Regions from separate parts of the Nocardiopsis baichengensis YIM 90130 genome, predicted to be linked through region 3. Evidence: riboswitches for the same ligand, from Rfam matches in the RefSeq annotation. Region 3 holds a riboswitch; each other region holds the start of a gene.
The links. A riboswitch is a leader RNA that binds a small molecule or an ion and turns the genes downstream of it on or off. The one in region 3 is predicted to bind cobalamin.

Region 1 (7,908 bases), on a different contig from region 3:
CGCCCTCGCGCACCCGCTCGGCGGCCAGCTGGCACAGCCGCCCGGCGGTGCTGGAGTCGACGCCCCCACTGATCCCCAGCACCAGCGCGCGGGCACCGGTGGAGATCAGCCGCTCGACGAGGAACGCGACGCGGCGCTCGATCTCCCGGCGCACGTCGAACTCCGGGGCGACCTCCAGGTCGCGGATGATCTCACTGCGGGCGTCGCTCAGGTCGGGTGCGCTCATGTGGGTCCTCCCCGGGGCTGCGTCTGTCCTCGGAGGATTATCCCGCTCCCGGGCAGGGCACCGGGCATCGGGGCCTGAAGCGGGCCGACAGGGGGCCGGGAGGGGCCGGGGTGCGCCGACGCTCACGCGGCGCGCGTGTACATGCCTTCGAGGTCGAAGGGAACCCCCTCGCGGTCGACGGTCACCCGGACGGTGCCCAGCGCCTCGTCGCTGATCTCGTAGCACTGGCGTCCCCCGGCCGGCTCCAAGCGGGTGCACCGGCGGGCGATCTTGCGCACCGTCAGGCCGGGAACGTCGACCCACGCCATCGCGATCTCGCGCGCCTCCCCCTTGCGCAGGCCCAGCCTGCGGACGGGAAGGGTCACCGTCAGCGGGGTGCAGGAGGCGCACACGTCCACGCAGCCGTCGAGGTCGGGGCGGCGTGTCCCGTCGACGCTCCACTGCGCCCCCGCGCGGCACAGCTCCACCGCCTTCATGCCCTGATCGGTCACGGCCTCAAAGCGCGCACGGAGGACCTCCCAGGCCAGGTCCGTGCGCACGGTCAGGCGGCCGCCGAAAGGGCGCTCCCCCGCGGCGGCCTCCGTCGCCTCCAGGCGGAAGCCGTCGCGCTCGGCGATGACCGTGCCCACACCCGTGCCCTCGCCGCCCAGGCGGCGCCATGCAGCGGGATGCTCACACATGCGTCTGTTCTACCGTTCGCCCCCGTTACGCACCAGAACGCCCCCATCACAATGCATGAACGGAGGGCGATCCGGAGATGGGACGCCGAAACGGCGGTGCGCATGCGGAAGGGCCCCGCGCGGACGGTACGCGGGGCCCTTCCTTGTGAGGGGGGCGTGGTCGGATCGGACCGCGCCGTCAGGCGGACCCGGCCCTCTGCTTGGCGCCGCGGTACTCGGCGTCCACGCGGTCGAAGTCCTCGGCCATCCCGTCGGTCGCCTTGGCGAGCCCGTTGAAGACGAAGATCGCCGCGACGCTGACCACGACCGCCGGGACCATCGCGTACAGGCCGGTCTCCAGCACCTTCTCGTCCAGGACGTCCCAGATGACCGCGGTGGCGCCGCCGCCGACCATCCCGGCCAGCGCGCCGGTCCAGGTCATCCTCTTCCAGTACAGCGACAGCAGGATCACCGGGCCGAAGCCGGCGCCGAACCCGGCCCAGGCGTAGCCCACCAGGTCCATCACGGTGTTGTTCCCGCTCAGCGCGATCCCGGCGGCGGCCACCGCCACCGCCACGACCGCCAGCCGGCTGACCCACACCAGGGTCAGCGGCGAGGCGTCGCGCTTGAGGAAGGCCCGGTAGCCGTCCTCGGTGAGCGCCGAGGAGGCGACCAGCAGCTGGGAGTCGGCGGTGCTCATCACCGCGGCCAGGATGGCGGCCAGCAGCAGCCCGGCCACCCACGGGTTCATCAGGGCCTGGATGAGCGAGGGGAAGACGTTCTCGGCGTTGTCCAGCTCGCTGTCGAAGCCGAAGTAGGCGACGCCGGCGAAGCCCATGACCACGGCCAGGGTCATCGCCGAGACGGCCCAGGCCACGCTGACCGCGCCGGCCCGCGGCACGTCGCCCACCGAGCGGATGCCCATGAAGCGGGCGAGGATGTGCGGCTGGCCGAGGTAGCCGATGCCCCAGGCCAGACCGGAGATGACGACGACCGGGGCGAGGACGGCGCCGGTGTCGAGCGCCCCCTGGCCCTGGAAGCCGCCCAGGACGGAGGAGAGGCCGCCGGTGCCGCGCTCGGCGTCGCCGGTGATCGCGACGATGGCCACGATCGGCACGACGAGCAGCGCGATCCACATCATGACGGCCTGCACGACGTCGGTGTAGCTGACCGCGAGGAACCCGCCCAGGAAGGTGTAGAGCACCACGATCGACACGCCGGCCACGATGGCGACGGCCGAGCTCAGACCGAAGACCTGCTCGAAGAGCCCGCCCATGGCCACCAGGCCGGAGGCGACGTAGAACAGGTAGAAGGCCAGGATGAGCAGGGCCGAGACGCCGCGCAGCAGACCGGTGCGGTCGCCGAAGCGGTTCTCCAGGTAGGAGGAGAGCGTCAGGGAGTCGGACTCGCCGCCGCTGCGGGCGTCGGTGGCGCGCTCGGTGTACACGCGCAACCGGCCGGCGATGAGGATCCAGCTGCCGGCGAAGCCGAGCGCCAGGCCCACGGCGATCCAGGCCTCTCCCAGGCCCGACAGGTAGATGGCACCGGGCAGCCCCAGCAGGAGCCAGCCGCTGAAGTCGCTGGCGTTCGCGCTCAGGCCGGCGACCCAGCTGTTGAGCCTTCGGCCGCCGAGCACGAAGTCCGACAGCGACACGGTTCGCTTGTACACCCACAGACCGATCCCCACCATCACCACGAAGTACGCGGCGAAGGTGAGGACGGACGCCAGCAGTGACTGGTCCACGCCTGGCCCCCTTTTCTCCAGCTCAGGATGGTGACGACCACCGCATCCTGTACTCCGCGTCACGTGCGGCGCAATGACCGATATGCACTTCGCCACTCCTTCGAGATACGGCCGTCACATTCGTCCTCCATAGTTGTCCGACCAGCCAGAACATGGCCGAGCAGTTGTCCGATCGCACAGCGCGGACCTGCCTTCTCCCGCTCTGGGCCCTCCCCGTACGCTGGTGCCGCGACGGGAGCCAGGAAGCCGGTGCGAGTCCGGCACGGTCCCGCCACTGTGACCGGGGAGCCGACCCCGCTGGAGGCCACGGCGCGCGAGCGCTGGAAGGCCGGGCGACGCGACGATCCGGGAGTCAGGAGACTGACCCGTCGCGGAACGTTGCCGACCAGGGGCGCGGACCCCGGAGAGGATGCACACGTGCACGGCCCTGCCCTGCCCTTTCCCGGACGCGCCCGGATCCCGGGAGAGGACCGGACGTGCACCTTCGACCCCCGCACGGCGCCCCCGCGCGCCTGATCGCCCTGACCGCGGCCGCCGCAGCACTGGCCGGCTGCGGCACCACCGGCGCCTCCGAGGAGGAGGCCGCCCCCGCAGAGGGCTACCCCGTCACGGTCTCCGAGTGCGACCGCGAGGTGACCGTCGACGCCCCGCCCGAGCGGGCGGTCACCCTGAACCAGCACGCCACCGAGGTGATGCTGGCGCTCGGCCTGGAGGACCGCATGGTCGGCACCGCCTACCTCGACGACGCGGTGCTGCCCGAGTACGAGCAGGCCTACGAGGAGGTCCCGGTCCTGGCCGACGAGTACCCCTCCTTCGAGGACCTGCTCGCCGCCGAGCCCGACTTCGCCTACGCCGGCTACCCCGGCAGCGCCTTCGACGAGGCCGAGGGGCGCGGCCGCGACGCCCTCGAGGACGCGGGCATGACCACCTACGGCAGCCTCGAGCAGTGCGCGGACGAGGTGGGCGTGGAGACCTCACACCAGGAGATCCGCAACATCGGCGAGCTCTTCGGCGTCGAGGACCGCGCCGAGGAGCTGATCGCCGGGATCGATGAGCGCCTCGCGGAGACGGACTCCCGGATGGAGGGCACCGAACCGGTCGACGTGCTGGTGGTGGACAACGTCGACACCACGGTCTTCACCTCCGGCGGCAAGGGGATCGGCACCGACATCATCGAGCGCGCGGGCGGGCGCAACGTCTTCGACGACGTCGACCAGGTGTTCTCCGACGTGTCCATCGAGCAGGCCGCCGACCGCGAGCCCGAGGCCATCGTCTTCTACGACTACGGCTCGATCACGGTCGAGGAGAAGATCCAGGCCGTCAAGGACGACCCCCTGCTCTCGGGCACCGAGGCGGTGCGCGAGGAGCGCTTCGCGGTCCTGCCGCTGTCCTCGGCGGTGGTGGGGGTGCGCATCGGCGACGCCGTCGCCGACGTCGCCGACCAGCTGCACCCGGGCGAGGACGGCTGAGCGTGCGCACCGCGACGGGGCGCCGCCCCGGCCTGCTCCCCCTGCCCCTGGTGCTGGGTCTGCTCGCGGGCGCGCTGCCGGTGGCGGCCACCTTCGGCGTGATCGTCGGCTCGGTGGACGTCTCCTTCGCCGACACCTGGCGCATCACCGCCCACCGCCTGCTGCCCGGGCTGGTCGAACCGGACTGGCCGCGCGCCCACGAGGCGATCGTGGTCACCGCCCGCGCCCCGCGCGTGCTGCTGGCGGCGATGACGGGCGCGGGGCTGGCCGGGGTGGGCGCCGTGCTGCAGACCCTGGTGCGCAACCCGCTGGCCGACCCGCTGCTGCTGGGCATCTCCTCGGGGGCGACCCTGGGGGCGGTCCTGGTGGTGATCGGCGGCGTCACGCTCTTCGGCGCCTACTCCATGCCGGCGGCCGCGTTCCTCGGCGCGCTGGGCACGCTCGTGGCCGTGTACCTGCTGGCCCGCACCGGGCGGCGGATGACGGTCACCCGGCTCATCCTGTCCGGGGTGGTCGTGGGCCAGGTGTGCTCGGCCATGGCGAGCCTGATGATCATGATGTCGGGCGACCCGCACGCCTCGCGGGCCGTCCAGCGCTGGACGCTGGGCGGCCTGGGCGGGACCACCTGGGAGGACCTGCCGCTGGCCGCAGTGGCGGTGGGGGTCGGGCTGCTGGCGACGGCCGCCGCCACGCCCGCGCTCAACGTGCTCCAGCTGGGCGAGGAGATGGCGCACGGCATGGGGCTGAGGGTGCACCGGTTCCGCGCGCTGATGTTCGTCGCCACGTCCCTGGCGACGGGGGTGCTCGTCGCCCTCTCAGGGCCGATCGGGTTCGTCGGGCTGATGATGCCGCACATCGCCCGGCTGCTGGTGGGGACGGACCACCGGCGCGCCGTCCCGGTCGCGGTCCTGCTCGGGGCGTCGTTCATGGTCATGGCCGACCTGGCGGCGCGCACGCTCGCCGCGCCCCAGGAGATCCCGGTCGGCATCCTCACCGCCCTGTGCGGGGCGCCCTTCTTCCTGTGGCTGATGCGCCGCGACGCGCGCGCGGGCAAGACGATGGGCTGAGCGGACCGTTCGGGGCCCTGGGCCTGGGCCGGTGCACCGGAGGAGCGGCTAGGGGACGGCGGCTTCTCCGGTGACCGGGCGCTCGTCGGGCAGGACCAGGAGCAGCAGGGTGCCCAGCACCAGGAAGGCGCCCGGACCGATCACCATCGGGGTCAGGAAGGCCAGGGCGGGGACGCCTCCGGACGCCTCGTGCCCCGGGGCGCCCGCCGCCTCCACGCGCACCCCGGCCATCGCGATGTAGTGCATGGCCGACACCGCGCAGCCCAGCAGCCCGGCCCCCAGCAGCGTGGCCGACAGCGTCCACCGCTTGCCCACGAACCACAGCGCGCCGCCCGAGGCGCCCAGCGCCACCACCGCGGCACCCGCGACGAACAGCGGCTCATGGGCCATCGCCGCGTCCATCCGCATCGAGGCCATGCCCATGTAGTGCATGGTGAGCATCGCCGTCGCGACCAGCACCCCGCCGACCGGCAGCACGACCAGGCGGCGCCACCGGCGGGCGACCACCACGGCCAGCGCGCCGGTCATCACGACCACGGGGACGGCGGCGCTGGCGGCGGTCAGCAGCGGGTCGTAGCGGATCGGGGTGCCGGGGACGCGGAACCCGAGCATCGCGATGAAGTGCATGGACCACACCGCCGCCCCGCCCAGCGAGAGCCCGCCCAGCGCGGTCCAGGCCGCCCGGGTCCGGCCCGAGGACGACAGCGCCCGCGAGGCGTACCTGAGGCCGAGGAAGGCCCCCAGCACCGACACCGCGCACGCCACCAGCGGCGTCCACACCCCCTGAGCGAAATGCTCCACCATGCCTGTTTCCCCTCGCGGCCCGCACTACCAGGCCGTTTCCCCCTACCGCAGAACGCCGCAGATCATCGCAACCCGTGCAGCGCACCCGCAATCCCTGCACAGCGGCCGTTCCCGGACAACGGCCGTTCTCCCGCGCTCCATCCGCGGGCCTTCCCGCCGCCCCCTCGCACCCCTAGCGTTCCCGGGCGGCACCGTCGGAAGGAGCACCACCCGTGTCCCAGCCCAGCCCCCGCCCCCTCTCCCGCCGCGGCCTGTTCGGCGCCGGCGCGGCCGCCGCCGGAGGGGCCGCCGCGCTCTCGCTGCTGCCGCCCTCCCTGCGCACCGCGCTCGCCGAGCCCGCACCGCCCGGCGGGGTCGGGCGGATCGAGCACGTGGTCCTGCTCATGCAGGAGAACCGCAGTTTCGACCACTACTTCGGCACCCTGCAGGGGGTGCGGGGGTTCGGCGACCGCAACGCCGTGCGCCTGCCCGACGGGCGGAGCGTGTTCGAGCAGGGGCCGCCCTCCGCACCGGTGCCGCCGTTCGGCGTCCGCGAGGCGGCCGAGCGGCAGCGGGAGGAGCTGCAGTACATCGGCGCCCTCGACCACTCCTGGCACGGCGGGCGCCGCGCGTGGAACCGGGGGCGGATGGACGGCTGGACCGCGGCCAAGACCGCCGCGACCATGGCCCACTACGACCGCCGCGACCTGCCGCTGCAGTTCGAGCTGGCCGACACCTTCACCGTCTGCGACGCCTACCACTCGTCGATCCACACCTCCACCAGCCCCAACCGCAACCACTGGATCAGCGGGTGGACCGGCTTCGAGGCCGACGGGAGCCGGGCGGTCGGCAACGACGCCTACGACGAGGGGCGCCACCCGGGCTACGACTGGACGACCTACCCCGAGCGCCTGCAGGAGGCGGGCGTGAGCTGGCAGGTGTACCAGGAATGGGACAACTTCACCGACAACAACCTCGACTTCTTCGCCCGCTTCAAGGCGATCGCCCGCAAGGCGCTGTCGAAGGCCGGGGACTACAGCGGCCTCACCGAGTTCTACGGCGATCTCGCCGGCCGGCCCGAGGACGAGCGCGAGCGCCTGCTGGAGCTGCTGGAGCAGGGCGTGGAGGCGCTCGGCCGCGATGAGCGCGTGCTGTACGACCGGGGGCTGCGCCGCGGAACGCCGGGGAGCCTCACCGACGCCTTCCGCTCCGACGTCGAGTCCGGACGCCTGCCCCGGGTCAGCTACCTGGTGCCCAGCTCGGCCGAGTCCGAGCACCCCGGCTCCTCCTCGCCCGTCCAGAGCGCCACCCTGACCTACCGCGTCCTCGACGCCCTGGCCTCCTCCCCCGAGGTGTGGGCGAAGACCGCGCTCCTGATCTCCTTCGACGAGAACGACGGGTTCTTCGACCACGTGCCGCCGCCGGTGCCCCCGCCCGGCACCGAGGAGGAGTACTGGGACGGCGCCCCCACCGGCCTGGGCGTCCGCGTGCCCATGCTGGTGGTCTCCCCCTGGAGCGTGGGCGGCTACGTGTGCTCGGAGGTCTTCGACCACACCTCACAGATCCGGTTCCTGGAGCGCGTGACGGGGGTGGGCGAACCCAACATCACGCCGTGGCGGCGCACCGTGTGCGGCGACCTGACCGGCGCGTTCGACTTCACCCGCGGCCGCCCCCAGCCGGCCGTGGAGGAGCCCGGCCCGGTCCCGGAGTTCACCCGGCGCTGGCGGCCGCGGCCTCCGGACCAGGGCACCGTGCCCGCGCAGGAGGAGGGGCGCCGCCCCGCGCGCCCGCTGCCCTACCGGCCCGAGGCCTGGGCCGACCACGACGCCGACGCGGCGGAGGTGGCGGTGGCCGCCTCCAACGCCGGCGGCTCCAGCGTGCACCTCATCCTCTTCGCCTACGCCGGTGAGCTGGACGAGCCGCAGCACCGCGACGTCGGCCCGGGCGCCGACGCGGGCGC
Region 2 (7,908 bases), on a different contig from region 3:
GGTGCCGTCCGAGCGGCGACCGGTGTGCGCCTGGCCGCGTTCCCGGTACTGGCCGGCCGCAGGCACCCCCAGCCGCAGCAGCTGGTACCGGACGCCCATCGCCAGGGGACGCGACGTGGTGGTGAAGTAGATCTCCACCCCGCGCGAGACACCGCCGTCGGTTTCGAGCAGACCGTGCAGCAGGGCTTTCGTCTGGTCCAGGGGGAGGTGCATGAAGCGCCGCGCGATGCGCTTCTTCCGGCCCCCGTCGTAGATGTCGTCGGCGGTGAAGGGAAGGGTGGGCGCCCCGGCACCGGTGATGCGACCGGTCTCGGCGCAGCGCGTCGCGCCGCTGCCGAAGGACCAGTGGATCTGCAGGTAGGTGTCGTCCCTGCCGGTCTCCCAGTAGTGGATGCCCCGTTCTTCCAGGTAGCCGCGGACGAACTCGAGGTGCGGGTCGAGTTCGGGGTTGCCGGAGACCCCCCACTGCGTGCCGTTCTTGCCCAGGTGGCCGTCGCCCAGCAGGATCCCGTAGAGCCGGGCGTCGTCGGCGGTGAAGCCCTCGACGGGAACGGTCTCCCGGGGGACGACCTGGGCGACGTAGTCGCCTGTTTCCAGCTCGCCCGCCTCTACCCACTCGGGGCGGACCTTCCCCTTGGCGATCCAGTCATAGGTGCGGCTGTTCGACTGGCCCAGCGGAACACCGCGGATCGCGTAGAAGGGGTGGCCGGACGTTACCTTGAGGGTCTCGACCGCGTGCTTGACGTTGATCTCGACCATCGGATCGGTCTGGTCGTAGACCATCACGTCGGTGACCTCGCGGTAGGTCCCGCTGTCGCCCAGAACGAGGTCCCCCGCGCGGATCTCACCGATGGGCCGCGTCCCCTCGGCCGTGTAGACGGACGTCTCCGGAGCGAAGCACTGGTTGACCGCCACGGCCGTGTCGTTGGCGATCTTGAGGAAGGGGACGACGCCCTGGCTCTTGCCGTTGGTGCCGCGGATGTGGGCGCCGATGCCGCGGACCGGGGTCCAGTCGTTGCCCAGGCCGCCCGAGTACTTCGACAGCAGGGCGTTGTCCGAGATGCCCTTGAAGATCGCCTGGAGGTCGTCGTCGACGGTGGTCAGGAAGCACGACGAGAGCTGGGCGTGCCGGGTGCCGGCGTTGAACAGGGTCGGGGTGGAGCACATGAAGTCGAACGACGAGAGCAGGTCGTAGAACTGCTCCGCGCGCGCGTCGCGGTCGTCCTCCTCCAGGGCCAGGCCCATCGCCACGCGCATGAAGAAGGCCTGCGGCAGCTCGTAGCGGACCCCGTCGCTGTGCAGGAAGTAGCGGTCGTAGAGGGTCTGCAGGCCCAGGAAGGTGAACTCCAGGTCGCGCTCGGGCCGCAGCGCCGCCCCCAGGCGCTCCAGGTCGAACTTCTGCAGTTCGGGGTCGAGCTGGCCCAGGGCCGTGCCGCGCGCCACGTAGTCGGCGAAGTAGGCGGGGTAGCGGTCGGCCATCGCCTGCTGGCCGACGGCGTCGCCGAACCCGGACAGGAAGCTCAGCGCCTCGCGGCGCAGCGACCCCAGCAGCAGGCGGGCCGCCAGCGGCGAGTAGTCGGGGTCCTCCTCGACGAGGCTGCGCGCCGCCATGATCAGCGCCAGCTCCACCTCGTCGTCGCGGATACCGGGGTACAGGCCGCGGCGCGCCTCGGCGACGACCGCCTCCGGCCGCACTCCGGCCAGTCCGGCGCTCGCCTCCCGCACCGCATCGGCGATGTAGGCCGCCGGCTCCGTGTCGAGGGTCATTCGCTCGCTCCCACCAGGTAGTCGATGAACCGGTCGGGAAGTCGAGGCCGGAGAAGCGCGAAGCGGGGGCGCACCCGGACACGCCGGTCCCCCGTCTCACGGCGGCCCGCCCTCGAGGCCCCGTAGATCGTGCACGCGAAAGGCGCACACCGACGGCAGGTCTTCGGACTCGCGGGCGTCGCCCGGCCTTGGCCGGGCGGCCTGGCGTCCGCCGCTTCCCGGGCGCTCACGCGCCCAGTGCGCTCGTGCGGACATCGGAAGGCGCGGACCCCGGTCCCCCCGGGCCGTTGGGCCGCGCCGCTTCCCGCTCACCGCTGCGGGGCAGTCCCGGATTCGCACCGGGTTCCCTCTTGCCTCACCCCGGTCTCGCATCCGGGGTGAACCATCGGCGGGAGCGATACTACATCTGGTGCCCCCCGGTCGCGACCACCGCAAGATAGCCGTGTCTCACAGGGCCGGTATAGGCTGCCGAGCGATGACGCGACTCCACATCTTCGACATGGACGGGACCCTGATCGCCGACAGCACCGCCAGCCTGGAGCTGGCCCGGGCCAGCGGGACCGAGGAGGCGATCACCGCGCTGGAGCGCCGCTTCGCCGCCGGCGAGCTGGACACCCGGGGGTTCTCCGGCGCCCTGTACGAGGTGTGGCGCCACCTGACCCCCGCGCACGTGGACACCGCCTTCGCCGGCGGGCCGTTCCTCGACGGTATCGCGCGGGTCTGCGCCGACATCCGCCGCCGCGGCGAGCACTCCCTGGTGATCACGATGTCCCCGTCGTTCTTCGCCGAGCGGCTGGCCGCTTTCGGTTTCGACCGGGTCGAGGCCTCGCTGTTCCCCGCTCCCCCGTTCACCGGGCCGCCGGACCCCGGCCGCATCCTCACCCCTGCGGACAAGGTCGGCATCTGCGAGCGGGTCCGAACGGCGCTGGGCGTGGCACCCGAGCACTGCATCGCCTACGGGGACTCGATGTCCGACGCGCCGCTCTTCCGCCACCTGCCGCACACGGTCGCGGTCAACGGCGACGCGCACATCGACCACTTGGCGGCGGCCGCCTACCGCGGGCGGAGCCTGGAGGAGGCCTACCGGCTGGGGCGGGGGCTCGTGGAGGACGGCGCGGCGGCGCCCTGAGGGGCGGCGGGCCGGGGCACGCCCGGCGCCGGCCAGAGCCGCCCGGTACCGCTCGGTGCGGTCGTTTCCGGTGCCGATCGGCGCGCTCAGTCGAGCATCCGGTCCAGGGCGTCCTCGTCGAAGCCCAGGTCGACACGGATCCGGAAGCGGATCCGCAGCAGCTCCATGAGCAGGTCGTGCACGTAGGGCGAGACGTCCTGGTGCCGGAAGCGCTCCACGCCCAGCGTCGACCAGGCGTGGGCGCCCTTGAGGTCGCCGTGCGCCTGCAGCGTCTCGGCGATGTGGATGAAGGTGGGCAGGTTCCGCGGCCCCTCGGCGCGCAGCTGTTCCAGCCGGGCGGCGGCGCCGTCCATGTCGTCGAGCTCCAGCAGCGCCCCGGCCTGGAGCGCGCGGGCGTCGATGACGGTGATCCCCCCGTCGTCGATGGCCCGCTGGTAGGAGCGGGAGGCGCGGTCGAACTCCTGGGCCATCTCCCACTGCTCACCGGCGCGGACGAACAGCTCGGCGCGCGACACCTCGCTGTCGGCGTCCACACTGTTGGCCAGCCCGAGGAGCTCCACCGCCACGTCGGCATGGTCGCCGGACTGGACGGCCCGGAACTCCAGGCGGTCCAGATCGGCCGTGGTAACTCGGGTCACAATCGGCCTCCCTCGCTTGTCGCCGCCCCGCAGCGCCCCGGTCATTCCCGGTGCCGCTCCAGCGCCTCCCAGAAGCCCTGCCGCAGCGCCTCGCGGACCTCGTCGCGCAGCAGGAAGTCGATCGGCAGCGCCGACCCCTGCAACAGCCGCGCCTCCAGGTCGGAGGGCATCCGGGGGCGGCGGACGAGCACCGCCTCAAGCCACAGGACGGGCGCGTCGCGCGCGATGGACTCGGCGAAGTCGTTCCCCTCCTGGCGCGCGACATTCACGGCGTCCTCGATGGTGCGCGCGACCGACCCCCCGGCGCGGGCGAAGTCCGCACTGGGGGTCGGGTCGGTGTAGGGCCCGTGCTGGACCCTGGGTCGGGGTCGGGGGCCAGTACCGCCGTCCGGGGGCCCCTGCGGTCCCCCCGGGCCGCTCCCCTGCGGGGAGTCAGCCTCCGTACTGGCCCCAAAAATAGGGTTTGGCCCGGTATTACCTCCGTATCCGGGGTTCTCCCCGGTCGTAGGGCCGTGGCCGTACCGCGGATCCGGCGGGGCGGTACCGGGCGGCGCCTCCCGCTCATAGGGGGGTTGCGGCTGGTGCGGCGCCTGGCGCTGCTGCGGCGGGGCGCCGTAGGCATCCGGGGCGAACGACGGCTGCTGCCCGGTGTGGCCGGTGTGCGCGGCGGGGCCGTGGTGCGGCGCCTGCTGCGGGCCGGTCGGCGGGTGGGCGGGCTGCCCCCCGGTGGCCTGCTGGTGCCCCATGGCGGGCTGGGCGCCCGTCTGGTGCCCCATCGCCTGCTGGGCGCCCGTCTGGTGCCCCATGGCCGGCTGCGGCCCCGTCGGGTGGCCCATGGCGGGCCTACCCCCGGTGGCCTGCTGGTGCCCGGCGGCCGGTGGGCCCCCCGCGGCCTGGGGCGGGGTCTGCGGGGGCGGGGCGGCGTGCGAGGCGCGCGGCCCGGTCGGGAAGCCGTTGGCGTCGATCGGGCCCGAGGGGTTCTGCTGCGGCGTGTCCGGGCCGGCCTGCGGGGCGAGCTGGTCGCCACCGCGCTGCCGGTCCAGGGTCTGGCGCATGGCCCGCAGCTGGTCCATGGCGCTGCCGCCCATCGACTGCTGGGACCCGGTGGCCGCCAGCACCGCCTCCACGCCGCCGCTCTGCGCGGCGGCCGGCTCGACCCGGGCCGAGGCCGGGTGCGCCTCCACCGGGTGCCGCTCGGTCTCGGGGGCCGAGCGAGCGCGGCCGTTGGTCAGCGGGGCGGTGGTCTCGGCCGAGGACTCCCCGGCGCCGGCCCCGGACAGCAGGTTGACGTAGGGCCGCAGGTGCCCCGCGCCGATCTCGATGAGGTCGTCGCACTCCCGGCGCAGCGCGCGCGAGATGGTCCAGTTGCCCTCGACAGAGACGTGCACGACGGTGACCCGCACCCCCATGTCCTGCACGTCGGCCACCACTTGGGCCATGTCCTCGTCCCCGCTGACCAGCACCGCCTCGCACAGGATGCCGGTGCGGGCCAGGGTGGTCAGGTCTCTTTGGACATAGCTCTCGACGCCCTCCCGTCTGCCTGGACGGATGCGCGCGGCTCGGAACTTGATTCCGGGGATGTCCGCGATCCCGTCCTGCTCCTGGGTGCGGCGGCCGTCGGCGGTCGCCTCGTACCAGTAGCACCGCAGCAGGGGGAGCCCTGTACGGTCCCGGGCGACCTCGTCGAGGAGCCGGGCGAGTCCCGCGTAGTCCCAGGACACGGAGTCGCGGTTGCGGGTTCCGTGTACAGCCATCGCGCCGTCGGCAAGGAGGTAGCCGGCGTCAACGAACAGCGCGCAGCGATCCACGCGACACCGCCCCTTCCCAAGGTCCTGCCGCCCGGAGCGACTGATGTCCGCACCGGGCCGCTCCGCGAAGTACCGGCCTGTGTTCGGCGTCCGGCCGTTGGACAGGCCGCCCACAGCCTAGCCAAGTCTGTGTCGGTTTGCGTGCGGGGTGCCACAGCCGGTCGTCCGCACCCCGCTCACCTGCGCCTCACGTGCGCATCGGCGTGGTCACCGCGACCACCCCGGCCATCACCGCGTCCCCCTCGGAGACCAGGCGCAGCTCGGGGTCGCGGGGCAGCCGGGCGGGGAAGCGCACCACGTCGGTGCCGAAGGTCAGCGGCGGCCCGGAGGCGCCCCGGGAATGGCTCGCCAGGGCGTTGTCCGGGTCGCGGTCGCCACCGGACGGGGTGAGCGGTTCGCCGTTCAGCAGCACCCGGTCGCCGGGCAGGTCGGCGTCGCCCTCCCAGGCGACCACGTCGACGGTGCCGGAGACGGCGGCCGGCAGCAGCCCGGCCAGCGGGAACCGCGCCCCCCGGTCGTCGTGGAAGACGGGGGCGGCGTCGTCCAGCACCATGGCCTGGTTGAACGACTCCTCCGGGTCCTCCAGGACGACGACCAGACTCCACCCCGCGTAGGTGCTCACACCCTCCTTTCCGGGTACGTCGGCCACCCACCACTCGCCGCCGCCGCCCTGCCGGACCTGGGAGGTGACGTCGGCGTAGGCCTGGTAGGCGGTGTAGCCGGGCAGCTCGGCGGTACGCACCTCGGAGGCGGCGACCTCGGTGTAGGAGGACGCGCCCGGGCCCTTGAAGCGGGCCGACGCGCTCCCTGGGGAGCCCACCCCGGAGAAGTAGAGCCCGGCCCAGCGGACCGATCCCTCGGAGGGCAGCGTCCAGCGTGCGGAGCTGGAGGTGCGGGTGCCGGGATCGGAGTCCCGGTCGAGCGGGCGCATGTCCCACAGGTCGTTGTCGCGCATGTCGCCCTGGCGCTGCCGGGCCTCGGCACAGGGGCCGGGCTCCTCGGGCTCCTCGGGTTCTTCCGGCTTCTCCGGTTTCTCGGGCTTCTCGGGGTGTTCCGGCTCAGCGGGCTTCTCGGGCTTCTCAGGGGCCTCCGGCTTGTCCGGGGGCAGGGGCGTGGGCGAGGCGGGAGGTTCGGGCGACTCCGGCGTCGCGGGTTCCTCCTCCTCGGGGGACTCGGGCTCCGGAGCCTCGGGGAGTCCGGCCGCGGCAGGGGCTCGGCGCTCGTCGGCGGCGGGGGCCTCCTGGCCGCCGTCTCCGCCGCCGCGCCCGGGGCCCCGCCCGTCGCCGACCACACCCGGCCACCACGGCCAGTCGTCGTAGCCGTGGTCGTGATCGTGTCCATGGTCATGGTCGTGGTCGTCGTCCGGCGGCTCCACGTCCTCGCACGTGAGCAGCGCGTTGCCGACGCTCTCCACCCGGACGCGCCCTGCGGTGGCGTACCGCGCGGGCGTCCCCTCGGGGTCGACGCCGTAGGTGCCCCCCGCGGAGACGGTCCGACCCCCGTAGGAGACCCGGATCCCGGGCGGGTCCCCGGCCGGGGCGCCCCCGTCGACGTCCACGTCCAGGTACTGGGTGGTGCTCTCCCCCTCGCCCAGGCCGTCGCGCACGCAGCGGGCGCCTTCGGCCCGGGGCGTGCAGCTCCACCCGTCCTCGCCGACGGAGAAGGGCACCGTGCTGCCGGGCCCCCCGCCCTCGGCGAAGGACACCCCGTCGGGCAGCAGGATGTCGGCGACCACGTCCTGCACGGCCGGGTCGCCCTCGTTGAGCACGCTCATCACCACGATGCCGGCGCGGCCGGGGACCAGGGAGCCGACCGGGTCGACCCGGGCGGCGAACACGGGCTCGCCCGGCTCGTCGGGCGCCGGCGGGTCCTCGGGGTCGGGCTCGTCGGGGGCGGGCTCCTCCCCGGGCGCGCGCGGCGGGTCCGGCGGGAGGACCACCGGCGGGTCCGCGGGCGGCGGGGCCTGGACCGGCGGGTCCGCCGGCGGCTCCCCCTGCGGCGCGGGCGGGTCCGGCGCGGGCGGGTCCTCGGCGGGCGGATCCTGCGCCGGAGGGGCCGCCGCCGGCGGGGGCGAGCCGGGCGGCGGCAGCGGCGACTCGGCACCCACCAGCGCCAGGGCGACCGCAGCGGCGACGGCCGCCGCGGCGGTCCCGCCCGCGGTGGCCTGCTGCTGCCCCTTGGACATCCGCGCCCACCAACCGCCCGCCAGGGCGCCCGTGGGCAGGCTGGACAGGTACCCGGCGGCCGCCGGGCCGACGATGAGCGGCAGCACCAGCCCGCGCAGCCCGACGTTGACGTCCATAAGCTCGGCGCAGACCTCGCGGCACTGCGCGCACCCGTCCAGGTGCCCCTCGACCACCGCGGTGTCGCGCTTGGCCAGGCCGCCGCGCACGTAGCCGCCGAGCAGCTCGAGGGCGGGCCGACAGCTCTCCGCGGGCGCACCCCCGGCCAGGTGCATCTGCAGGTAGGCCCGGCGCAGCCCTTCCCGGGCGCGGTAGGCCATGGCGGCCACGCTGCCCGGGTCCTTGCCCAGGTAGCCGGCGGCCTCGGCCGGGCCCAGCCCCTC
Region 3 (7,908 bases):
GCGCAGCCGCTCCCGCAGCCCCGCCCCGTCCTCGGCGCGGACCAGCAGGAAGGAGGCCGCGGCACCGGGCAGCACGTGCACGCCGGCGCCGGTGAGCGCCTCGGCGAACATCGCGCGGTGCTCGGTCAGCTCGCGGGCCCAGGCCTCGGCCTCGGCCAGCGCCCGGGTCGAGCAGCAGGCCTCGGTGGCGGCCAGGGCCGGGGTGGAGACCGACCACAGCGGCTGGGCCCCGCCCAGCAGGCGCACCGTGGCGGGGTCGGACAGCAGGTAGCCGGCGCGCAGTCCGGCCAGGCCCCAGGTCTTGGTCAGGCTGCGCACCACGACCAGGCCGGGCAGGTCGCGGCGGCCGGCCAGGGATTCGGGTTCGCCCGGCACGCAGTCGGCGAAGGCCTCGTCCACGACGAGCACCCGGCCGGGGCGGGCCAGGGCGGCGACGGTGCGCGCGGGGTGCAGCAGGGAGGTGGGGTTGGTGGGGTTGCCCAGGACCACCAGGTCGGCGTCGTCGGGGACCCGTGCGGGGTCGAGGGCGAAGCCCTCGGCGGGGTCGAGGACGACCCGGTCGACGGGGTGCCCGGCGGCGCGCAGCGCGGCCTCGGGCTCGGTGAACTGGGGGTGGACCACGGCGGCCCGGCGGGGCTTCAGGGCCCGGGCCAGCAGCACGAAGGCCTCGGCGGCCCCGGCGGTGAGCAGCACCTCTGCGGGGTCGCGGCGGTGCCTGCGGGCGACGGCCTCGCGGGCGGGGTCCGGATCGGGGTAGGCCGCCAGGCCGGTGAGGGAGGCGGCGATGCGCTCGGCCAGCCAGGCGGGCGGGGCCCCGCTCCGCACGTTCACCGCGAAATCGGCGAGTCCGGGGCCGGTCTCGGCGTCACCGTGGTGCCGAAGATCGACCTCGCCGCCGTGTCGGGCGTCCACCGCCACCGGGGCTGTTCACCTCATTCCCCTGTTCACACCATCCCCGGGAGAAACCGGGGTGTTCCGGACACATCAGGCGACCCTATACCGGCGCCCCGTCGGCGGAGGCAGTGGCCCCGACGCTCATGCCCCGGCACCTCGTGCACCCCGGCCTCATCCTGCTCATCGTGCCCGGCGGAAAGCCTCTCCTACCCGGGGCACGGCCTCCCACGGCCGAAGGTCCCACGGTCGGAGCCGTACCCTGCCACGCCGCGGCACACCTCCGCGGCGGCCGGGCGGGACACGCCTCCGCCCCGGGTCCGGCCTCAGCGGCCCCGCCGTCCCCTGAGCGGGACGGGCACGGTCCTGCCCACCGGCAGTGCTCCCCGCAGAGAAGCAACGAGCCGCGCCCGGCGAGTACCGGGCGCGGCTCAAGAGAGCGGGACGGGGTCCTCCCCGTCAGGACCGCTCAGTGACCGTGGCCATGGCCGTGTCCGTGACCGTGCCCATGCGAGGGGTCGTCCGGGTGGTGGTGCGGGACCTGGGGCGCCCCTACCTTTTCCTCGAAGCCCGGCATCGCGATCCGGTAGACGCACGTGTCGCAGTTCATCCGGATGTCGCCCTGCAGCGCCTCCTCATAGCGCTCGGCGATCATGTCGGCCAGCCCGTCGCAGTCCCCGATCACCGGCGCGCAGCGCACGTCCAGGTCCGGGTTCTCCTGCGCGTACTCCATCGACTGGTCCACGACGCGGTCCGGCAGCACCCCCGAGAACAGGAAGTACGGCAGCACCACGATGCGCTTGGCCCCCAGGCGCCGGATGCGGTCCAGCCCCTCGGGCACGCTCGGCCAGGCCAGCGAGATGAACGCCGGCTCCACGAACGCCACCCCGCGCGCCTTGGCCTGCCCCTCCTGGAGCAGCCGCGCGACCTTGCACACCTCGGAGTTGGCGTCCGGGTCGGTGGAGCCGCGCCCCACCAGCAGCACCGCCGTCTCCTCGTCGGCGCCGCCCTCCCCCAGCACGTCGTCCAGGCGCTCGCCGAGCAGCCGCAGCATCGTGCTGTGCGGGCCCAGGGGCCGTCCGTAGACGTACTCCAGACCGTCGTGGCGCTCCTGCTCCCGGGACAGCGCGCCGGGGATGTCGCCCTTGGCGTGCCCCGCCGCGACCAGCATCATCGGCACCGCCACCACCCGGCGGTGCCCCTTGGCGTACAGGTCGCCGACCGCGTCGGTCAGCGGCGGCGGGGACAGCTCGATGAACCCGCCCGCGACCTCACGGTCGTCGAAGCGGCGGCCCAAGCGCTCCACGAACGCCTTGAACTCGGCGACGCCCTTGTCGTCGCGGGTGCCGTGGCCGGCCAACAGCAGCGGGGGTCTCATCCCTGTCCTCTCCAAGCTCCAAGCTCGCGGCCCGCGCGCGTCTCACGCCGGGCCGTCCTCCTCGCGCCCCTCGTACAGCAGCGCGTTCAGTGCGGCTGCGGCCACCGCCGAGCCGCCCTTCTCCGACACGTTGCTGACCTGCGGAAGACCGCTGGCACGCAGCGCCTCCTTGGACTCCGCGGCGCCGACGAACCCCACCGGAAGCCCGATGACCAGCGCCGGGTCCAGCCCGCGGGCGCCCAGCGCGATCAGCTCCTCCAGGGCCGTGGGGGCGCACCCCACCACCCACACCGCACCCGGCCCGACCTGCTCGAAGGCCAGTCGGACGGCGGCGGCCGAACGGGTCAGCCCCTCCTCGCGGGCCAGCCGGGCGGCCTGCGGGTCGGTGATCCGGCACACGCACTCGCGCGCCGTGATGCCCGAGGCGACCATCGCCACGTCCGCCACCACCGGGGCGCCGGCCGCCAGCGCGGCGGCCGCCCTGCGCACGGCGGCGTCGTCGATCGCCAGGTCCTCGGCGTAGTCCAGGTCGGCGCTGGCGTGGATGACCCGCTCGGCCACCGCGCGGCTGAGCCGGGGCAGGTGCCCCAGGTCGATGCGGGAGCGCAGGATCCGGTAGGACTCCTCCTCGATCGGGTGGACGGTCCGGGGCGTCCTGGTCACCTGCTCTCCTCACCTTCGGTCAGTCGCACGATCGCGTCGGCCGGGCAGACCTCGACGCACTCCAGGCAGCCCGTGCACCGGTCCGCGAGGATGTCCAGGGGCCGCCCGTGGGGGCGGATCGCGTGCTCGGGGCAGGTCAGCAGGCACGCCCCGCAGCCCGTGCAGTCCCAGGTCACGGCGACGGGGGCGGGGCCGGTGGCCTCGTGCACTGGCCGTCCCCCTCATGTCGCCTCGTCCTCGGGCCGCGCCGGGACAGAGTACACGGGCACCGGTCGGAGCCCGCCCGACCGGGGGTGCGCTCCACCCCGAAAAGCCGTGCCCGCGGGGCCTCCGGACCCGTGCCCGGCCTTCTCGCGACCGACCCGCCATTGCGAACCGTGTGCGATCGCCGTACGGTCGAAGAGCCGTGGTGATCGGGAAGTCCGGTGCGAATCCGGCGCGGCCCTCGCCACTGTGAACGGGTAGCCCTCCGCCCCACCGTCCGTCCCCCGCGGACGGCGGCGCAGGCCACTGAGGCGTGCTCCGGAACCCACCGGAGCCCGTCGCGGGAAGGCCGGCGGTGAGGCGGCGACCCGCGAGCCAGGAGACCGGCCACGGCGCACGACGTCCGTCCACGAGGTGCTGGAAGCGGGTCTTCTCACCATGCATATCGCCGAAGGGTTTTTACCCCCGGTGCACGCGGCGGCCTGGACGGCCGCCGCCGCGCCCTTCGTCGTCCACGGCGTGGCCTCCCTCACACGCGCGGTCCGCGCCGACCCCGACGCCAAGCTGCTGCTCGGCGCGTCCGGGGCGTTCTGTTTCGTCCTGTCGGCACTGAAGATCCCCTCGGTGACCGGCAGCTGCTCGCACCCCACCGGGGTCGGGCTGGGGGCGGTGCTGTTCCGTCCCCCGGTGATGGCCGCGCTCGGCACCATCACCCTTCTGTTCCAGGCGCTGCTGCTCGCCCACGGCGGCCTGACCACCCTCGGGGCCAACGTGTTCTCGATGGCCGTGGTGGGCCCGTGGGTGGGGTACGCGGCCTACCGGGCGGTGCAGGCGCTGACCTCGCGCATGTCCGAGCAGGCCTCACTGGGCGCCGGGGTGTTCGCGGCGGCGTTCGCCGCCAGCCTGAGCACCTACACGGTCACCAGCCTCCAGCTGGCCCTGGCCTTCCCCGACGCCGCAGGCGGTGTCGGGGGCGCGTTCGTGAAGTTCGCGTCCATCTTCTCCATCACCCAGGTCCCGCTGTCGGTCATCGAAGGGCTGGTCACGGTGGTGATCGTGCGACTGCTGACGACCGTGGGGCGGGACCAGCTGCTGCGGCTGGGCGTGCTGCGCGGCTCCGGCCCGGCGCAGCCGGCGACGAGCGGGGAGGCGGTATGAGCACCGAGACCGAGGGGCGCGCCCGCCCCCGTGCCTGGGCGACCTGGGCCCTGGTGGCGGTCGCCGCCGCCCTGGCGGCCCTGCCGCTGCTGATCGGCGCCGGGTCGCACCTGGAGGAGCCCTTCGCCGGGGCCGACGGGCAGGCCGAGGAGACGATCCAGGAGATCGCCCCCTCCTACGAGCCGTGGTTCTCACCCCTGTACGAGGCCCCGTCCGGGGAGATCGAGTCCGGACTGTTCGCGCTGCAGGCGGCGGTCGGCGCCGGGATCATCGGCTACGCCCTCGGGGTGCTGCGCACCCGCCGCCGGACGGGCCCGGCCCCGGAGCCGGCCGACCCGGGCGGCGGGGACGACCGCGCCCCGGCCGCCGGCTCCTGATCGGAGGGGCGGCGCGGTGCTCACCATCGACGCCGAGGCCTACCGGAGCCCGTGGCGCACCGTCCACCCGGCCGTCAAAGGCGTGCTCTTCGGCGGCCTGCTGGTGTGCGCCCTGGTCCTGCCCGCCTGGCCCGGCGCCGCGCTGGCCGGGGCGGTCGCCCTCGCGTTCGGCCTCGGGCCGGCGCGGGTGCCGCCCCGGCGCCTGCTGCGCACGGCCGCCGCGCCGCTGGCGTTCATCGCCACCGGCGCGGTGACGCTGCTGGTGACCGTGGGCGGGCCGGAGGCCCCGGTGGCCTGGGACCCGCAGGGCGCGGGGCGGGCCGCCGAGATCGTCGGCCGCGCCTCGGCCGCCCTGGTGTGCCAGCTGCTGTTCGCGTTCACCACCCCGCTGGCCGAGGTGCTGCCCCGGCTCACCCGGATCGGGCTGCCCCCGGCGCTGGTGGAGGTGGTGGCTCTGATCTACCGGATGCTGTTCGTGGCGCTGGACACCGCCCGCAGGATCGGGTCGGCGCAGGCGGGCCGCCTCGGCTATGCGAACCGGCGCAACCAGGTGCGCTCGCTCGGGGCGCTGGGCGCGGCGCTGTTCGTGCGCTCCTACGACCGGGCCGCCCGCCTGCAGCGCGGGCTGGAGTGCCGGGGCTACACCGGGGCGCTGACGGTGCTGGTCGACCAGGCCCCGCTGCGGGCCGCACCGGTGGCCGCGGCCGCCGTGCCCGCGGTCCTGGTGGCCGCCGTGACCCTGAGCAGAGGAGTGTGGACATGACGGCCCCGGCCCCCGCCTCCACCGGCACCGCGCCGGTCCTGGCCGTGCGCGACCTGGAGTTCGGATACGCGGACGCCCCGCCGGTCTTCCGCGGTCTGGAGCTGGATGTGCCCACGGGCGGCGTGCTCGCGGTGCTGGGCCCCAACGGCGGAGGCAAGACGACGCTGCTGCGGCTGCTGGCCGGCAGCCTCCGCCCGCGGCGGGGGCGGGTGCTGGTGGACGGCGACCCGGTGCGGCCGGGCCGCCGCGGCCTGGCCGAGCTTCGCCGCCGGGTGCAGCTGGTCTTCCAGGACCCCGACGACCAGCTGTTCTCGGCCAGTGTCCGCCAGGACGTGTCCTTCGGCCCGATGAACCAGGGGCTGGAGCCCGCCGAAGCGGCCGAGCGGGTCGACGGCGCGCTGGCTGCGCTCGGCCTGGACGGGCTGGCCGACCGGCCGGTGCACCTGCTCTCCTACGGCCAGCGCAAGCGGGCGGCGCTGGCCGGGGCGCTGGCGATGCGGCCCTCGGTGCTGGTGCTGGACGAGCCCACGGCGGGGCTGGACCCGATGGGGGTCGAGGCGATGCTCGACACCCTGGACGGGCTGCGCGCCGACGGAGCGACGCTGGTGGTCTCCACGCACGACGTCGACCTGGCCTACCGCTGGGCCGAGCGGGTGGCCCTCATCGACCACGGGCTGCTGGCGGAGGGGCCGGCCCGCGAAATCCTGGCCGACCACGACCTGTTGTCGGCGGCCCGCCTGCGCTCGGCCTGGGGCCCGGCGGTGGAGCGGACCCTGCGCCGGTCGGGTCTGCTCCCCGACGGCGAGGACCCCCCGGCGACCCCGGAGGCCCTGGCCGCCCTGCTCAAGCACGCCCGTACCTGAGGAGCCCTGGCCCGGACCCTGATCCTGGCTCTGGGCCTGGGCCTGGGCCTGGCCCTGGGCCAGGGAACGGGGCGGAGAACGGGGCGGGTCCGGGGGCGCCTACCACCGAGACGCGGCCGACCGCCGGCATCGCGCCGGTCCAAGTGATCGGCGGCGACGGGGCGGCCCGGTGCCCCACTCCGGCCTGCTTGCCGGGCGGCGGGTCGTCGGGGCGCCAGGGGAAGGGCGGCGACGAAGAGGAGGGGCGGTTCCCTGGGGCCTCCGGTCAGCCGTCGGGCCTCTCGCGGTCCGGGGACAGCGGCGACGACGGCACGGCCGGTGCCCCGCTCACGCCTGCCGGCCGGGCGCCGGGTCGCCGGGGTGTCAGGGGAAGGGCGGCGACGAAGAGGAGGGGCGGTTCCCCGGCGCCGGCGGTCGGCTGCCGGGTGGCCCGCCGCCTGGGAGGTCCCTCCCATTTTCGCGTTCCGGGCATACCGGGCGTGCGAGGCGCTGCTCGGGTATCGAGAGTGGAGATACCGCCACGCAATGTGCAATCGGGTGGCAATGTCACCACTCACGATGGGAAACGGCCCCTCCGGGCCGGTCTCCGGCGGGCACGGGCCGCCGGGCGTCCCGTTCGTCCGGATCGCACGGGGGTGCGGGCCTCGTGCGCGCCTCGAGTGCCGCCCGGGACCGGGCGGGTGTACGGCGGCGGCCAGACCAGAACCGGATTCGGTGCCCGAGACCCCTTCTACCGGCACCCCGGCCCCGTTTACGGCACCCCCGGTCACTCCGGGTAGCCGGAGGCGGGTCGGCGGCGGCCCGAGACCCGGGGCGGGCGGGCGCCCCGCCCCTGCTCCTCCGCCCGCCCCCTCTCGACAGGCGGACAATCGGGGGCATTGCGGGCACCGTGGAACCGAACCCCGTTCTGGTCTGGCCGGGATCGCGCCCGGGAGCCGCCGTGGGGCGTCGATCGGCGCGCTTCGACCCTCCCTGAGTCGTGACGGCGCGTATTCACCCAGGTCAGAAGGGGGTGCTGGTCGAAGGGGGCGCCCGGCGCGGGCCGGGCGGGGCGCTGCGGGCGCGGGCCGGCGACACCCGGCCCCACCGCGCCCTGCCCGGACCGAGAGAGGCCCGACGACCGACCGGAGGCCTCGGGGAACCGCCCCTCCTCTTCGTCGCTGCCCATCTCCCTGGCACCCCGGCGGCCCGCCGCCCGGCCAGCAGGCGTGAGCGGGGCACCGGCCGGGCCGTCGTTGCCATCGTCCCGGACCACGAGGGGCCCCGCGGCCGACAGCGAAGACCGGGGAACCGCCCCGCTTCGTCGTCGCCGCCCATCTCCCTCGCGCCCCGGCGGCCCGTCTCCCGGCCGGGGGCCGTGAGCGGGGCACCGGCCGTACCGTCGCCGCTGCTCACTGCCGGTACACCGGAGAGGCCAGGCGGCCGACCGGCAACACCGGGGAACCGCCCCACCTTCTCGTCGCCGCCATCCCCCCTGGCACCCCGGCGGCCCGGTGCCGGCCAGCAGGCGTGAGCGGGGCACCGGCCGCGCCGTCGCCGCCATCTGCCCGGACCACCGGCGGCCCGGCGACCGAGCCTCGGCGCCTGGGAACCGCCGCGCCCATTCGTCGC

Region 1: linked by a shared signal. The riboswitch ahead of C892_RS0124255 (ABC transporter substrate-binding protein) and the one ahead of C892_RS0125945 (energy-coupling factor ABC transporter permease) in region 3 are both predicted to bind cobalamin.
Region 2: linked by a shared signal. The riboswitch ahead of C892_RS0124220 (ribonucleoside-diphosphate reductase subunit alpha) and the one ahead of C892_RS0125945 (energy-coupling factor ABC transporter permease) in region 3 are both predicted to bind cobalamin.

Annotation. Positions count from the first base shown of each region.
Region 1 covers NZ_ANAS01000036.1:46,076-53,983, reverse strand. Annotated here, with positions in the region: gene nadE (NAD(+) synthase) at 1-226, opposite strand, end outside; gene C892_RS0124265 (putative glycolipid-binding domain-containing protein) at 349-906, opposite strand; gene putP (sodium/proline symporter PutP) at 1,085-2,629, opposite strand; cobalamin riboswitch at 2,846-3,012, shown strand; gene C892_RS0124255 (ABC transporter substrate-binding protein) at 3,106-4,098, shown strand; gene C892_RS0124250 (FecCD family ABC transporter permease) at 4,101-5,165, shown strand; gene C892_RS0124245 (MHYT domain-containing protein) at 5,214-5,969, opposite strand; gene C892_RS0124240 (phosphocholine-specific phospholipase C) at 6,182-7,908, shown strand, end outside.
Region 2 covers NZ_ANAS01000036.1:33,129-41,036, reverse strand. Annotated here, with positions in the region: gene C892_RS0124220 (ribonucleoside-diphosphate reductase subunit alpha) at 1-1,767, opposite strand, end outside; cobalamin riboswitch at 1,905-2,169, opposite strand; gene C892_RS0124215 (HAD family hydrolase) at 2,243-2,896, shown strand; gene C892_RS0124210 (tetratricopeptide repeat protein) at 2,983-3,534, opposite strand; gene C892_RS0124205 (NYN domain-containing protein) at 3,576-5,342, opposite strand; gene C892_RS30160 (sigma-70 family RNA polymerase sigma factor) at 5,530-7,908, opposite strand, start outside.
Region 3 covers NZ_ANAS01000039.1:34,067-41,974, reverse strand. Annotated here, with positions in the region: gene cobC (Rv2231c family histidinol phosphate aminotransferase CobC) at 1-918, opposite strand, end outside; gene C892_RS0125960 (sirohydrochlorin chelatase) at 1,361-2,269, opposite strand; gene C892_RS0125955 (precorrin-8X methylmutase) at 2,312-2,932, opposite strand; gene C892_RS0125950 (ferredoxin family protein) at 2,929-3,141, opposite strand; cobalamin riboswitch at 3,301-3,542, shown strand; gene C892_RS0125945 (energy-coupling factor ABC transporter permease) at 3,575-4,294, shown strand; gene C892_RS0125940 (energy-coupling factor ABC transporter substrate-binding protein) at 4,291-4,671, shown strand; gene cbiQ (cobalt ECF transporter T component CbiQ) at 4,688-5,434, shown strand; gene C892_RS0125930 (energy-coupling factor ABC transporter ATP-binding protein) at 5,431-6,297, shown strand.